Regions from separate parts of the Pantoea dispersa genome, predicted to be linked through region 1. Evidence: predicted binding sites of a transcription regulator. Region 1 holds the regulator's gene; the other holds the start of a gene.
What was found. Region 1 encodes LexA, which represses DNA repair genes until DNA is damaged. Its sites were predicted from a motif close to TNCTGTATGTACATACAGNA; they were not measured.
Positions count from the first base shown of each region.

Region 1 (7,415 bases):
GCCCGGTCACGCCGAAGGTCCAGTTCTCCGCGAAGTCGGTAGCGATACCGGCATCGACGTTGAAACCGGTATCGGTGCTGCGATAGCGGCTGTCGTTAATATCATTCTTGTCGTAGTTATAAACGCTGGCGGTGTAGTTATACAGCCAGGTTTTCTGCAGCTTTGGCGTGACGCCAACGGAGACCGGGTGACCGGCGATGGTGAACTCGTGCGCCATTGCGACGCCGTAATCGGTGATCAGGGCAGCCAGGCCGTTGGCACTGGAGCGCAGATTATTTTGGTCGCCCGGCAAGGGAATGCGGCCATTTGCGACCTGATCCAGATAATCGATATCGCTCTGTACCACGTTAGCGCGGATGTGCGCCGTGCCGTAGGCTTTGGTGATGAAGGCGAAAGGAAGGGTCTCGTTGGGAATGCTGACGGCTAACGCCACGCCTGCGGTGCCATTCGCTTTATCACCGCGCAGATCGCGCAGCTGATTGGCCATATCACCTGCCGCCGCTCTGACCTGAGGCGCGCCATTGATGATCTCCGGCAGCGTGATGTTGTTGATCACGTCACGATAGCGGTCCACCGTATCAGTAATTTCGTCTACGCGATCCACTAATTTGTCTTTGTCAGTAATCTGCACACCGGCTGAAGGAAAAATGATGCTGACGTTATCTTCAGGCTGCGCTTTGGTCATCAATGCCGGGTTAGCCAGCACTGCCGAGCTCCAGGTTGAGGAAGCGACACCGGTTCCCCCCATGGCATCGTTACGCGCATCGTACCAGGTGCCAGCAGCAAATGCTGACGTGGTAACAAATACCGCATTAAAACCAACAATATAAGCAATTTTCTTGCGTCTGAATAATGTCTTCACCATGAGTCTGCCATCACCTTTTAATTGTCGTGGACTGTCTCTACGACGGAATAGTTTATTAGCCCTATTCTGAACGCTGGCTAACGCTTTATTGCTGTGAATTGAAAGGAATTAGCATTGCTATTCGCAGAATTGGTCACGCCCGCACCATTCTGCTGTTGTTTTATGCAGAAATATGAACGTCAGCTAAATTGATGCCAGAAATTACTTAAAACCTTTTGAACCATAGCCACTAAGTCAGTGAGTTGCAAAGCAAAAAGATGGGTTAACCTGTGAGAAAAAACTCAGGAAGGAAAAGCATGGCTTAACAGAAGGAGGTACCAGGACGTAACGCGGCAGATAAGTGGCTGAAAGCCGGACATTTCCTGGATGATATAAGGTAAAAAAGCAATGTCAGCAGCGTAAAAGTTTGTGTGATAAAATAACATCACCCATCACCTGGAGAATGCTTATGCCAAACCTCACGCCCGAACAACTGCTCACGCAGGCTGAATCTCTGTGCCTTGACCGTGGCGTGCGCCTCACTACGCAGCGCGCAGAAGTGCTGCGCCTGATGGCGGAGCAGAACGGTTCCATTAGCGCTTACGATTTGCTGGACCAGCTGCGCATCAGTGAACCCCAGGCGAAACCACCGACTATTTATCGCGCGCTGGATTTCCTGCTGGAGCAGGGATTTATTCATCGGGTAGAGTCAAATAACAGTTATGTGGTGTGCCACCATTTCGACGAGCCGGCGCACACATCGGTGATGCTGGTGTGCGACAACTGTGCCGCCGTCAGTGAGAAGCACGCGCACGGCGTGGAAAAGATCATTGCCGGGTTGGCCGATCAGGCAGGTTTTACCTTACGTCATAGCGTTATTGAGGCGCACGGCCTGTGTGAAAACTGTGCCGAAGTGGCGGCCTGCACGCAGCCGGGTAGCTGTCAGCACGATCATGAAGTGGAAAGTAAGAAGAAGGTGCGTAAAGGGTAACTGGCACGTCCGTGTGCCAGGCCGATCGTAACGATCAGCGGGTAGGAGCATCATCCTTAAAGCGGGAGACTTACCAGCGGTAATCTTTGTTTTGACTTTCCCAGTCTTTCAATTCACGTTCAGCTTCATCTTTGGCGTAACCGTAACGTTCCTGGATTTTACCCACCAGCTGATCGCGTTTCCCCTCGATCACGGTCAAATCGTCGTCGGTCAACTTGCCCCATTTCTCTTTAAACTTCCCTTTAAACTGCTTCCAGTTTCCGCTCGCTTCGTCTTTGTTCATAACAATCCTCCACGTCTTCCTGAGTGAGATGGTGTATTTCTCATGTAATGCCGGAAATAACCATATAACGCGCTACTTATCTGCGCCGTTTGAGATAATTATAGTAGCCGCTTCGGATTGTGCACGGAATTACAGATTATTCTGGTGCCTGCGCTGCGCTTATGGCTGGCTGAACCAGCTGTCACGCTGCCAGTGGCGGCGCCACATCCACCCCAGAGTCAGGCCACGCAGCGCCAGAAACACCGTGATCGCCAGCCATAAACCGTGATTCCCTAACCACGGCAGCGTCAGCAAAGTGATACCGAAACCGGCTGCTGCCATGATCATGCTGTTACGCATTTCGCGGCCGCGTGTCGCGCCGATGAACATACCGTCCAGCAGATAACACCAGACGCCGATCAGCGGTAAAATTACCTGCCACAGCAGAAAGCGATCGGCCATCTCACGCAACGGTTGCAGCGAGGTAAGCAGCGCAACAATGTGCGGGCCGCTGAGCGCATAAATAAGCGCAAACAGCAGCGCAACGATACCCGCCTGACGACAGGCGGCATGCCAGATCAGCAGCAGCTGGCTGCGATCTTTTGCCCCTACCGCTTCACCCGAGCAGGCTTCCACCGCGTAAGCAAAGCCGTCCAGCGCATAGGCAGTAAACGTCAGGAACATCAACAGCACCGCATTAACCGCGACCACATCCGGTCCGATGCGTGCACCCAGCAGGGTCAGCGAGGCGAAGCAGATCTGCAGCATGAGCGAGCGCAGCATGATGTCGCGATTAAGGCGAAATAACCGTGCCGCGTCACCGCGCCAGCTGTTTTTCAGCAGTTTGAAATCGATACCGCGCAGTTTCAGCACGCGCGCCACCATCCATAATCCCACTGCCAGCGTCACGTATTCGGCCAGCGCCGTGGCGGCGGCAGCACCGGCAACGCCCCAGTGCAGTTTCAGCACCAGCAGCAGATCGAGCAGGATGTTGACCAGGTTTCCGACAAGCAGCAGCACCATCGGCGCACGCGCATACTGCACGCCCAGCAGCCAGCCGAGAATCACCAGGTTAGCCAGCGTAGCCGGTGCGCTAAGCCAGCGGATTTCAATGAAGATCTGCGCCTGCTGCTGGACTTCCGCGCTGCCGCCCATCAGCGTTGCCGCCAGGCTACTGGCAGGAGAACGCAGCAGCGCCAGCAACAACCCGGCGGCGAGGGCGATCAGCAGCGGCTGCATCAGTGCGCGCGCCAGTGCCTGTTTATCGCCGGCCCCGAACGCCTGTGCGGTTAAACCGGTGGTGCTCATACGCAGAAACAGCAGCAGCATAAAGATGAAGCTGGTTGCCGTGGTGCCTACGGCCACGCCGCCGAGGTAGATCGGGCTATCAAGATGGCCAATCACGGCGGTATCGACCACGCCGAGCAGCGGCACGGTGATATTGGAGAGGATCATTGGCAACGCCAGTCGCCACAGCGCTTTATCAGAAGAGGAAAATAGCTGCATCAGCCCCATCCCGAGGGTTACGGTGGTCGGCCTGAGCGAGCGCCTTACGGGCCGGGAACAAAAGTATGATTAGAGCAGACTGCGGACAGCGCGCGAGCGCCGCCGCAGCGGGGGAGATCAACCGGGTTTCAGAGCCACTCGCCGTTGCGCACGATGCCTACGGCCAGCCCTTCCACGGTTAGCGACTGTTCACGGGTATCCACGACAATCGGCTGGAAATCATTGTTTTCCGGCAGCAGCTGGACAATCGCGCCCTGCTTCTTCCAGCGTTTCACCGTGACTTCATCATCGATACGCGCAACCACCACCTGGCCATTGCGCACTTCCTGCGTTTTATGCACCGCGAGCAGATCACCGTCCATAATGCCGATATCTTTCATCGACATACCGCTGACGCGCAGCAGGAAATCGGCAGAGGGTTTGAACAGGTTGGCGTCAACCTGATAGTGGGCTTCGATATGTTCCTGCGCCAGCAGCGGTTCACCGGCGGCGACGCGACCGATCAGTGGCAGCCCTTCACTCGCCTCTTCTTCCATCAGCAGGCGGATACCGCGCGATGCACCGGAGACGATTTCAATGACACCTTTACGCGCCAGCGCTTTCAGGTGCTCTTCAGCAGCGTTAGGCGAGCGGAAGCCCAGTTGCGAAGCAATTTCAGCACGCGTTGGCGGCATGCCGGTCTGATTAATATGGTCGCGAATCAGGTCATAGACCTGTTGCTGCCTGCTGGTTAACGCTTTCATCCCGCCCCCTGGTTGTTTATACAGTCGCTGTGAGTATATACAGGTATTGGCGAAATGAAAACCGAAACAGAGGGAAAAATCAGCGGCTTGATGAATGTGGAATGTTTATCGCAAATGCGACCAAAGCAGCGCGATCCAGACAAACAGAGCCAGTAAGATAGCCAGCAGTACCGCCGCCGAGCCCATGTCTTTGGCGCGTCCCGCCAGCGGATGGCGCTCCTGACCGATGCGGTCCACCACGGCTTCGATGGCACTATTAAGGATCTCAACAATGACCACCAGCACCACCGAGCCAATCAGCAACACACGCGTAATGGCATCGACATCCAGCCAGCAGGCAATGGCAACCGCGACCAATGCGGCAATCGCTTCCTGGCGAAAAGCGGCTTCATGCTGCCAGGCAGCGCGCAGCCCCTGCCAGGAATAACCGGCGGCTTTAATGATTCTCAGGAAACCGGTGACGTTATTTGCCATGTTGTGGAACCCTTAACTGTTTTTGACGTCAATGTCTGGGCGCGCGAGGTGGCACAGCCACAGATCTTCGCCGCACTTTCTGGTATGCTTGCCGCGCTTTGCTAACAAGAGGCTTCAAGTTGTCTATGTCAGGTTGGCGTAAACTCTATTACAAATTGTTGAATTTACCACTCTCTATTTTGGTAAAAAGTAAGGTCATTCCGACCGATCCGATCTCGGAACACGGTATCGATCCGACCCGTCCGGTGATGTATGTTTTGCCTTATGATTCAAAGGCAGACCTGCTCACGCTACGCGCACAGTGCCTGAAGCACGATCTGCCGGATCCGCTGGCGCCGCTGGAGATTGACGGCACCCTGCTGCCGCGCCACGTATTTATTCACGATGGGCCGCGCGTCTTCCCCTATTTCGTGGCGAACCCGGAGTCGGTCAAGCTGTTCCATGACTATCTCGATCTGCACCGCAACAATGCGGCGCTGGACGTACAGATGCTGCCGGTTTCCGTGATGTTTGGCCGGGCGCCAGGCCGTGAAATTCAGGGCGAACCGACGCCACATCTGCGTATTCTTAACGGTATACAGAAGTTCTTTGCCATCCTGTGGCACGGCCGCGACAGCTTTGTCCGCTTCTCACCCACGGTTTCACTGCGTCAGATGGCCACCGAACACGGTACCGATCAGTCGATCGCGCAGAAGCTGGCACGTGTCGCGCGCATTCATTTTGCCCGCCAGCGGCTGGCAGCCGTCGGCCCGCGTCTGCCGGCACGCCAGGATCTGTTCAACAAGCTGCTGCAATCCAAAGCGATTGAGAAAGCGGTTGAAGACGAAGCGCGCAGCAAGAAGATTTCGCATGAAAAAGCGCAGCAGAACGCCATCGAAATGATGGAAGAAGTGGCGGCGGATTTCTCGTACGAAGCGATCCGCGTGACTGACCGTGTGATGGGCTGGCTGTGGAGTCGGCTCTATCAGGGCATTAACGTGCACGGCGGCGAACGCGTGCGCCAGCTGGCGCAGGATGGTCACGAAATTGTTTACGTGCCCTGCCACCGCAGCCACATGGATTATCTGCTGCTGTCCTACGTGCTCTATCATCAGGGCCTGGTACCGCCGCACATTGCTGCCGGTATCAATCTCAACTTCTGGCCAGCCGGACCGATTTTCCGTCGCCTCGGTGCCTTCTTTATTCGTCGTACCTTCAAAGGCAACAAGCTCTACTCCACGGTGTTCCGCGAGTATCTGGGCGAGCTGTTCAGCCGCGGCTATTCGGTTGAGTATTTTGTTGAAGGCGGGCGCTCACGTACTGGCCGTCTGCTCGACCCGAAAACCGGCACGCTGTCGATGACGTTACAGGCGCTGCTGCGCGGCGGCAGCCGTCCTATCACCTTTGTGCCAATCTACATCGGTTATGAGCACGTGATGGAAGTCGGCACTTATGCCAAAGAGCTGCGCGGTGCCGCAAAAGAGAAAGAGGGCTTTATGCAGATGGTGCGCGGCCTGCGCAAGCTGCGTAACCTCGGCCAGGGCTATGTGAACTTCGGTGAGCCGCTGTCGCTGGTTAACTATCTCAACAAACAGGTTCCGGAGTGGCGTGAAGCGATTGACCCTATTGATCCTCAGCGTCCGGCGTGGATGACGCCGGTGGTGAACGATATCGCGGCACGTCTGATGGTACGCATCAACGAAGCCGGCGCGGCCAACGCCATGAACCTGTGCGTGACCGCGCTGCTGGCATCGCGCCAGCGTTCGCTGACGCGTGAACAGCTGACGGAACAGCTGGAGTGCTACACCCAGCTGCTGCGCAATGTGCCGTACTCACCCGAGTCAACCGTGCCGGATCTCAGCGCTGAAGCGCTGCTCGATCACGCCATGGGCATGAACAAGTTCGAGACCGAGCAGGACAGTATTGGCGAGATCATCATTCTGCCGCGTGAGCAGGCGGTGCTGATGACCTACTACCGCAACAACATCCACCATATGCTGGTGATGCCGTCGCTGATTGCCGCTATCGTGCAGCAGCATCGGGAGATCAGCGAGGCGGAACTGCTGCGTCAGGTCAGCCTGGTCTATCCAATGCTGAAGAGCGAACTGTTCCTGCGCTGGGACAGTGCCGAACTGCCGGCCCTGCTGAATGCGCTCTGCGCCGAAATGGCGCGGCAGGGGCTGATCACCGTACAGGAAGGCCAGCTGAAAATGAGTGCGGCACGTTATCGTACGCTGCAGCTGCTGGCGGCCGGGATTCGTGAAACGCTGCAGCGTTTCGCCATCACCTTCGCCATTCTCAGCGCCAAGCCGACCATTAACCGTGGCACGCTGGAGAAAGAGAGCCGCACGCTGGCTCAGCGTCTGTCAGTGCTGCACGGTATCAATGCGCCGGAGTTCTTCGACAAGGCGGTCTTTACCGCGCTGGTGCTGTCGCTGCGTGATGAAGGCTATATCAGTGATTCCGGTGATGCAGATGCTGAACGTACCAATATGATGTGGCAGATGCTGGCCGAACTGGTCACCAGCGATGTCCGTCTGACCATTGAGAGTGCCGTGGCGCACGACTAATGGGCGACTGAAAACCGCGGCGCATCTGTCACACGCCAGATTGCGT
Region 1 covers NZ_CP082346.1:3,604,928-3,612,342, forward strand. The annotation lists gene K7H94_RS16865 (conjugal transfer protein TraF) at 1-865, opposite strand, end outside; gene zur (zinc uptake transcriptional repressor Zur) at 1,314-1,835, shown strand; gene K7H94_RS16875 (CsbD family protein) at 1,906-2,118, opposite strand; gene dinF (MATE family efflux transporter DinF) at 2,278-3,603, opposite strand; gene lexA (transcriptional repressor LexA) at 3,732-4,346, opposite strand; gene K7H94_RS16890 (diacylglycerol kinase) at 4,452-4,820, opposite strand; gene plsB (glycerol-3-phosphate 1-O-acyltransferase PlsB) at 4,946-7,369, shown strand.

Region 2 (7,415 bases), 1.1 Mb from region 1:
ACTGACGCACGCAGCCGAACAGCTGCTCGGACTCAATCCAGTCGGCGTAATGTACGCCGCCAGCGCTGGTGAACGGACGGCTGGCGTCAACAGGCGGTTGCAGGCTGACATTATCGCCCATCACATGGTAATCACCGCCGTACAGCGCAGTCTCATCCGGCTGGAAGCGCTGTGCCGCTTCGGCAATCCACGCCAGATAATCGCTGTTTTCCTGGCTGCGCAACAGCAGCAGCGGAAAGCCCAGCGTTTGATGGTGTAAATGCGCCAGCGCATTCAGCAGACGCGGCTGAACCGCGGCAAGCGTATCGCTATCTTCCAGAGAGACGGTTGAGAAAAGTGATTGGTAGCGCGAGCTATCCGGCTGCAGGGCTTGCCACGTAAGTTGAGTGCTGGTCAAAATATTCGCATTAGTCTGATTCAGGAAAAGCGCGATTATACAGGATTCAACCCGGTTAAGCACGGCGCACTTCCGGCCCGAACTGTGAGCAGCACGACATGTTTTTCCTTGCTGCATCCGGGAAAAAAGCTGTTATTCTTAGTTTGTTACGTGATCACGATGAGATTCCGATGAAATACCAGCAACTCGAAAATCTTGAAAGTGGATGGAAGTGGAAATACCTGGTGAAAAAGCATCGGGAAGGTGAGCTGATCACCCGGCATATTGAGCTGAGCGCTGCGCAGGCGGCGGTAGAGACGTTGCTGGCGATGGAGAATAACCCGGTTGAGGTCGGTGACTGGATCGCAAAGCATATCCATCCGGAGCTGGAAAACCGTCTGAAGCAGACCATACGCGCGCGGCGCAAACGCCATTTCAACGCAGAGCATCAGCACACGCGGAAAAAATCGATCGATCTGGAGTATCTGGTGTGGCAGCGTCTGGCCGGTCTGGCGCAGCGTCGTAACAGCACCCTGTCAGAGACCATTGTTCAGCTAATCGAAGATGCAGAACGCAAAGAGAAGTATGCCAGTCAGATGTCGACGCTGAAGCAGGATCTGCAGGCGATTCTGGGTAAAGGCGGCGCGGATAACGAATAGCAAAAAATTGCGTGTGATAAAAAGCCAAAAAAAACCCCGCCGAAGCGGGGTTTTTTATTGCGCGATAACTTAAGCCTGTGGCTGAGTTACAACGTCTTTGATACCTTTCACGTCGATTTCTACGCGACGGTCTGGCGCCAGGCAGTCGATCAGGGCATTGCGGCCTTTCACGCTGTCACAGGTGTTGCCAGTAACTGGGTTAGATTCACCCATGCCACGTGCAGAGATCTTGTTAGCCGGGATACCTTTAGATACCAGGTAGTCGACAACAGACTGAGCACGTTTCTCAGACAGTTTCTGGTTGTACTGGTCTGAACCGATGCGGTCGGTGAAGCCCAGAACCACAACAGAACCGTCTTTCGGATCCATTGAGCTCAGCTGGCTGTACAGCTGATCCAGAGCCTGCTGGCCTTCTGGCTTCAGGGTAGATTTGTTGAAGGTGAACAGCACGTCAGACTTCAGAGTGAAACGCTTGGTTTCAACAACCGGAGCCGGAGCTGGCGCTGGAGCAACAACTGGAGCTGCAGCTTCGTCCTGACCGAAACGGTAAGAAACGCCGACGCTCAGCATGCTGTTGTCTGGACGCGCACCAACGGTACCTGCGTCACCGATGTTGTTAACCCACTGGTAGTCCAGGCGAGTCGCCCAGTTTTTGGTCAGTGCGTATTCAACACCAACAGCAGCCAGCGGAGAAACGCCGGTGTCGTGGTTGCTGATGCGGCCGTTGTCTGGGTTGGTCTGAGTTGAATCAGCACGCCATACCATGCCGCCCAGACGGGTGTACACGTCCAGATCGTCAGCAATTGGGTAGCTCAGTTTAGCTGCCAGCTGAACGCCCTGTGCTTTGAATGCGCCATTGGTCACGTTGCCTTTGTTCGGCATACGGCCCAGCCAGTCGTAGCCCAGCTCGAAGCCCAGGTATGGGTTAGCCTGGTAGCCCAGGAAAGCACCTGCGCCCAGCTGAGATTCGTGAGTTGGACCGTCGTTGTTTTCGTAACCGTTACCGTAGTAACCAGTATCGTGATACTGAGACCAGCCCAGTTTAGCACCGGTGTACCAGGTGTCATCTTTAGGAGCGGCCTGCGCTACGGTAGCGAAGCCAGCCAGTGCCACTGCAATTGCGATAGCTGTCTTTTTCATTTTGCGCCTCGTTATCATCCAAATAGGCAATGAGCAAAAAGGTTGCTCTTGGTTGTAATCCTTCGCCGGGTCTAAACGCTCGCTTATGACTCTACCGAAAAAACGGAGGTTATTGAGCACCCTGGCGAGGTAAAGTCTACAACGAGATTGGAAACTTACAAGTATGATGTGACGTCAGCGGATAAAAAAACAGGGATTTATACACACATTTTAACAAATGACATGGCAAAATTTTCGCTACCAGAAAAGAAAAATGCGGCTAAGCCATTGTCATAGCTGGCGGGAAAAGAATCAGTGGCTTAGCTGCAACTTTGTGAAAAAATAGCGTGAGAAAAATCTTAGTTTTACTTAATGAAACAAATCAGAGGGAATTTTTGCGCTGTTTGGCTGTCTGGACAGAGCAAGATCCCGCCCCTGAGGACGCATAATCAACCCCAGCGCTTCGCCTTCGGCGGCTGCCTGCTCAAGTTCCAGGCGCTCTTCATTGCTCAATTCATAAGGAATCCAGGCAAGTACCACGCTGTAGTTGCCGGTGCGCAACGCTTTCACCATGCTCTCAACCGTGCTTAAACGCTCGGATTCCGTAATATGCATACTCTTTTCCAGCGGTAATCCTGACTGCTGCATCCAGCTGCGGTTCAGTTTGTGCGCTGGCGTCAGCCACAGCTGCCAGCGTGACTGGGTGCTCAGCTGCTTGAGGACTGGCAGTAACAGCAGCGGCATGATGCCGGGCTGCTCGCTATAACGCAGTTCAGTAATACCACCCAGAGAAGGTTGCGTTAAGCCCGTCGCAGCGAAACGGTGAGCACGATCAGCAGGGCCAGAGTATTGAGTACGCATATTTTAATCACTCAGTAATGAACTGTATGAATATACAGTAATGAGTTCCTGGATAAAGATCAACCTCAATTTCTGAAAATGCCTCGCAAATTCCGCACAAGATCGGCGCGTTGCCGCTTTTATTCATTGAACAGCTAAATCGTTTTTTCTATCTTCTAACCAGATGAATCTCTGAGCTTTTTATAGGAAATTTCCCGCGCAAGGAATGAGGAAAAGGGGACGTTATGAAGAAAAATAATCCGGTGGTTGAGCAGTCCAAAGCCCAGTTAGCGGCATTGGGAAAAATTGAATCGCGCACCCAGTTTGGTGGTTACGCGCTGGCGGTCGAAAAGGTGGTGTTTGCTTACATCAATGAGGATGCGCTCTATCTGCGCGCCAGCGAGGCGCTACAGCACTATGCCGCACAGCGCCCGCTGGAACCGTTGATATACCGCAAGCGCGGCATGCCGGTGACGCTCAGCTACTACAAAGTGGATAAACAGCTCTGGCAGGACGCCGATCAGCTGCTGCGCTTATCGGCCAGTTCGCTGTCTGCGGCGCGCGCCGAGGCGGCGAACAGACTTGTCTTGCTCAGGCTGAAAGATCTGCCCAATCTCAGCCTGCGCATGGAGCTGATGCTGCACAAAGTCGGGATCAATTCTGTTCGCTTGCTGTATGAAATGGGCTCGCGTCAGAGCTGGCTGAAGCTGCGGGCGGTGAATAAAGATATCGGCCTGAAAACGCTGCTGGCACTGGAAGGCGCCATTTCCGGGCATCACCAGGCCGCTTTGCCGGCGGCGGTACGTGAAGAGTTGAGCGCCTGGTATCAGGAAACGCTCCGCCAGCACGCCGCGGCGGAGCGCCTGTTGCCTTAAGCGGCAGCGAGGGTGCGGCGCAGACGGGCAATTTCCGGCAGCAGCGCAATCAGCAGCCCCAGCTGCTGCAACACCAGCGGTGCCTGCGCCTCCTCACTGGTTTTCAGCGCGCTCAGGCGCTGCATCAGTGCCTGCTGCATCGTTTCCGCCTGCGCTTCGCTGACGCGATCGATCTGCAGCACATCCTCGACGAAGCATACCGCGTCATCTAAAAGCGTCAGCAGTTCGCCCTGCGTCAGCCGCTCCCGGTGCGCGCCCAGCGCTGAGATGTAGCTGAGAAACGAGTGGTTGAGGCACATCAGACGGAACGCATTCTCGCGCAGCGGCGGCTGTTGCTTCAGTTCGCCGCTGATATTGGACACCACGGACGCCAGTTCTGCATCGGCGTTGTGCGCGTCACGGCGCGCCACACGGTAGGCGAGACGGTTATCTTTACCCTGATGATACTGTTCCAGGATGGCATCAAGATAACGACAGTTGGCATTCAGCGTGCGATCGGCAACCGTCGTCAGCTGGCGGAAACGCCAGTCAGGCCAGACAAACGCCACCGCCAGCCAGGCCAGGCCACAGCCGAGCAAGGTATCCACCACGCGCGGCAGGGCGACATCAAAGCCTTCACCCAGCAGATTGAAGCACAGCAGCACCAGCAGGGTGATGAACAGCGTCGCCTGCGCGTACTGAATCTGGCGGAAGGCAAAAAACAGCACGCCGCTCAGCACAATCAAAACCAACTGGCCCTCGATAGAGGGCACCAGCCACAGCACCGGCAGGCCAATCGCAATACCGGCCAGGGTTCCGCCAATACGTAGCGCCAGCCGCCGGCGTGTGGCGTTGTAGTTAGGCTGGCAGACAAACAGGCTGGTCAGCAGTATCCAGTAGCCGCGATGCAGGCCGGTAAGCTGAATGAAGGCGTACCCCACGCACAGCACCAGCGACATGCGCACCGCGTGGCGGAACAACGCCGAGGTCGGACTCAGATGGCGACTGAGGCGCAGCCGGATATCCGCCCAGCCACTCAAGCCTTCGCGCGACAGATGGTGATCGCTCTGCGTCAGCGGTTCTGCCAGCCGCTGCTCTGATTCGATCGACGCCAGCTGCGCATCAATGGCGCGTAAGTTGCGCAGCAACCAGAACAGCGGACGAATGTGCGTCGCCTGCGGATCGTTATGTTGCAGGCGCTGCAGGGCGGTCTCCAGCCGTTCAAAGCTGCGCGCAAAATGGCTATCGTGGTGCCACGGCTGGCGCAGCACGATATTCTCTGCCAGCTGGCGACAGGCCTGCGCCTGCATGTTCAGCAGTCGCTGAAAGCGAAACAGCACCTCGTTGTAGCGCCAGTCATCGCGCAGCAGGTGATATTGCAGATGCGACGAGCTGGCGCGCTCGTGAATATCCTGCGCCACAAAATAGTAATGCAGGCTGCGCCGCGTACTGCGCGAGCCGCGGTCGCCGCGTAAACGGCTCTGAATGGTGGTTTTCGTCAGGTTGAGCTGCGCCACCAGCTGGCTATTGACCATCGCGGTGGCGATCAGCGCCGCGTCATCCTGCTCACCGCCGTCGGGATCAAACAGATTGGCCTTGGCTTCCAGATAGCGCGCCAGCTGGGAAAAGCTGGCGGCCAGCTGCTCCTGCACCGGGCGCACCGGAAACATCAGGTGGCCGATAAAGGTCAGCAGGTTGTACCACAGCGCGCCAATCAGCAGCAGCGCCGGCTGCATCCACCACTGCGGAAACAGGCCAATGCCCAGCATGGTGTACACCGCGATCAGCAGGGCACCAAACGCAATGGTGGCGTAGCGCTGCCCCAGCGCGCCCAGCAGAATAAATCCCCAGCTGGAGAGCGCCAGACCGATAGCAAACAGCCACGGGTGCGGAAACAGCAGCTCGACCGAGACCGAGGCAATGCAGAAGCATACTAGCGTGATGAGCAGGTTGCGCACGCGGCCGGTCCAGCGATCGTCAAGATCGGCCAGCGCCGCCGCCACGACGCCGAGCGTCAGCGGGATGGTCCACTCAATCTGCTGCAGCCACCAGGGAACGGCGGCACAGCCGGCCAGCGCGAAGAAGATGCGCAGCAGGTAGCGCAGGCTGCTGTTGAACAGATAACGGCGCCAGCCGGGCATAGCGTCAGGCATCATCTTCAGCCTCAGTAGCGGCGCCGCGCGTTGGCGTCACGCGCCGCCTGCGCTTCTTCCACTGACACCACGCGACGACCTACCGGCCACAGCGCGATAGCGGCGATTTTGAAGTGGGCAATGCCGGTCGGAATACCGATGATGCTCAGACACTGCAGGATGCCGGTCGAAATGTGCATCAGGCACAGCCACCAGCCAAAGAAGATCAGCCAGAACAGGTTGAGGAAGGTGCCGCCAGCGTTCAGCACGTGGCTTTTACTCTCCGGGCGCAGCACGTCAACGTGAACCGCTTCGTTGCCAAACGGCAGCAGGGACAGTTTGGTGATCTCCCAGCAGGAGCGGGTCAGCGGCAGGGTAAAGATCAGCACGATGCTGATCAGCGTGGCCAGCAGCCAGCCGAGGGTGGTGATAAAGCCGCCAAGAACAAAATTCAGAATATTAAGCACGGTGCGCATAACGCGATTTTCCTTTTGCAATCCGCAATATGTGTCGCCCAGTTTAGCGTGTTTTAAGGCTGGAGCGCTAAGGGTCTGACAGGTAAACTGCGCGATAATTGAATTCCACATGACGGTGCGGAGATGGAACTAAAAGCAACATCCATGGGCAAACGGCTGGCACAGCATCCCTATAACCGGGTGCGACTGCTGGCTGCCGGTGTGGAAGTCAGCGGCGATCGCCATGAGTACCTGATCCCGTTTAATCAGCTGATCGGTATCACCTGTAAACGCGGCCTGGTGTGGGGCGAGCTGGAGTTCTTGTTACCGGAAGAGAAAGTGGTGCGGTTGCACGGCACCGAGTGGCAGGAAACCCAGCGTTTTTACCATTACCTGCAGCAGGCGTGGCAGCAGTGGAGCCTCGAGATGAGCGAAATCAGCGCGCAGGTGCTGAGTGCGCTGCAGCAGGAGATCGTCGCGTTTACCGGCCAGGATCGCTGGCTGAAGCGCAGCGAGCTGGCTGCGGTAAAAGAGACCATCACGCGCCAGTTTTCCGCCTTACCGCTGCCGCTGGCAAGGCTGGAAGAGTTTGATAACTGCCGCACGCTGTGGCGCTTTTGCCAGCAGTGGCTCGAGCAGGGCGAGAACGCGATTCGGCAGCGCAACCGCGAGTGGAGCGCGCGGGTGATCAGCGATAATCACGCCTTCTTCTCCACCGTCGAAACCACGCCGCTCAATCCATCGCAGTGTGAGGCGGTGGTCAACGGCGAGGATGCGCTGCTGGTGCTGGCCGGCGCGGGCAGCGGTAAAACCTCGGTGCTGGTGGCGCGCGCCGGCTGGCTGATACAGCGCAAGCTGGCACAGCCGGAGCAAATCCTGCTGCTGGCTTTTGGTCGCCAGGCGGCGGAAGAGATGAACGATCGGATCCAGACGCGGCTGGGTGAGAGCGCGATTCAGGCGCGTACGTTCCACGCGCTGGC
Region 2 covers NZ_CP082346.1:2,522,510-2,529,924, reverse strand. The annotation lists gene K7H94_RS11865 (AAA family ATPase) at 1-514, opposite strand, end outside; gene matP (macrodomain Ter protein MatP) at 568-1,035, shown strand; gene ompA (porin OmpA) at 1,105-2,175, opposite strand; gene sulA (SOS-induced cell division inhibitor SulA) at 2,524-3,015, opposite strand; gene K7H94_RS11845 (TfoX/Sxy family DNA transformation protein) at 3,240-3,869, shown strand; gene yccS (YccS family putative transporter) at 3,866-6,004, opposite strand; gene K7H94_RS11835 (YccF domain-containing protein) at 6,013-6,456, opposite strand; gene helD (DNA helicase IV) at 6,580-7,415, shown strand, end outside.
Region 2: sulA (SOS-induced cell division inhibitor SulA) is a predicted target of LexA. The motif match lies at 3,036-3,055, and genes of this name have one in related genera.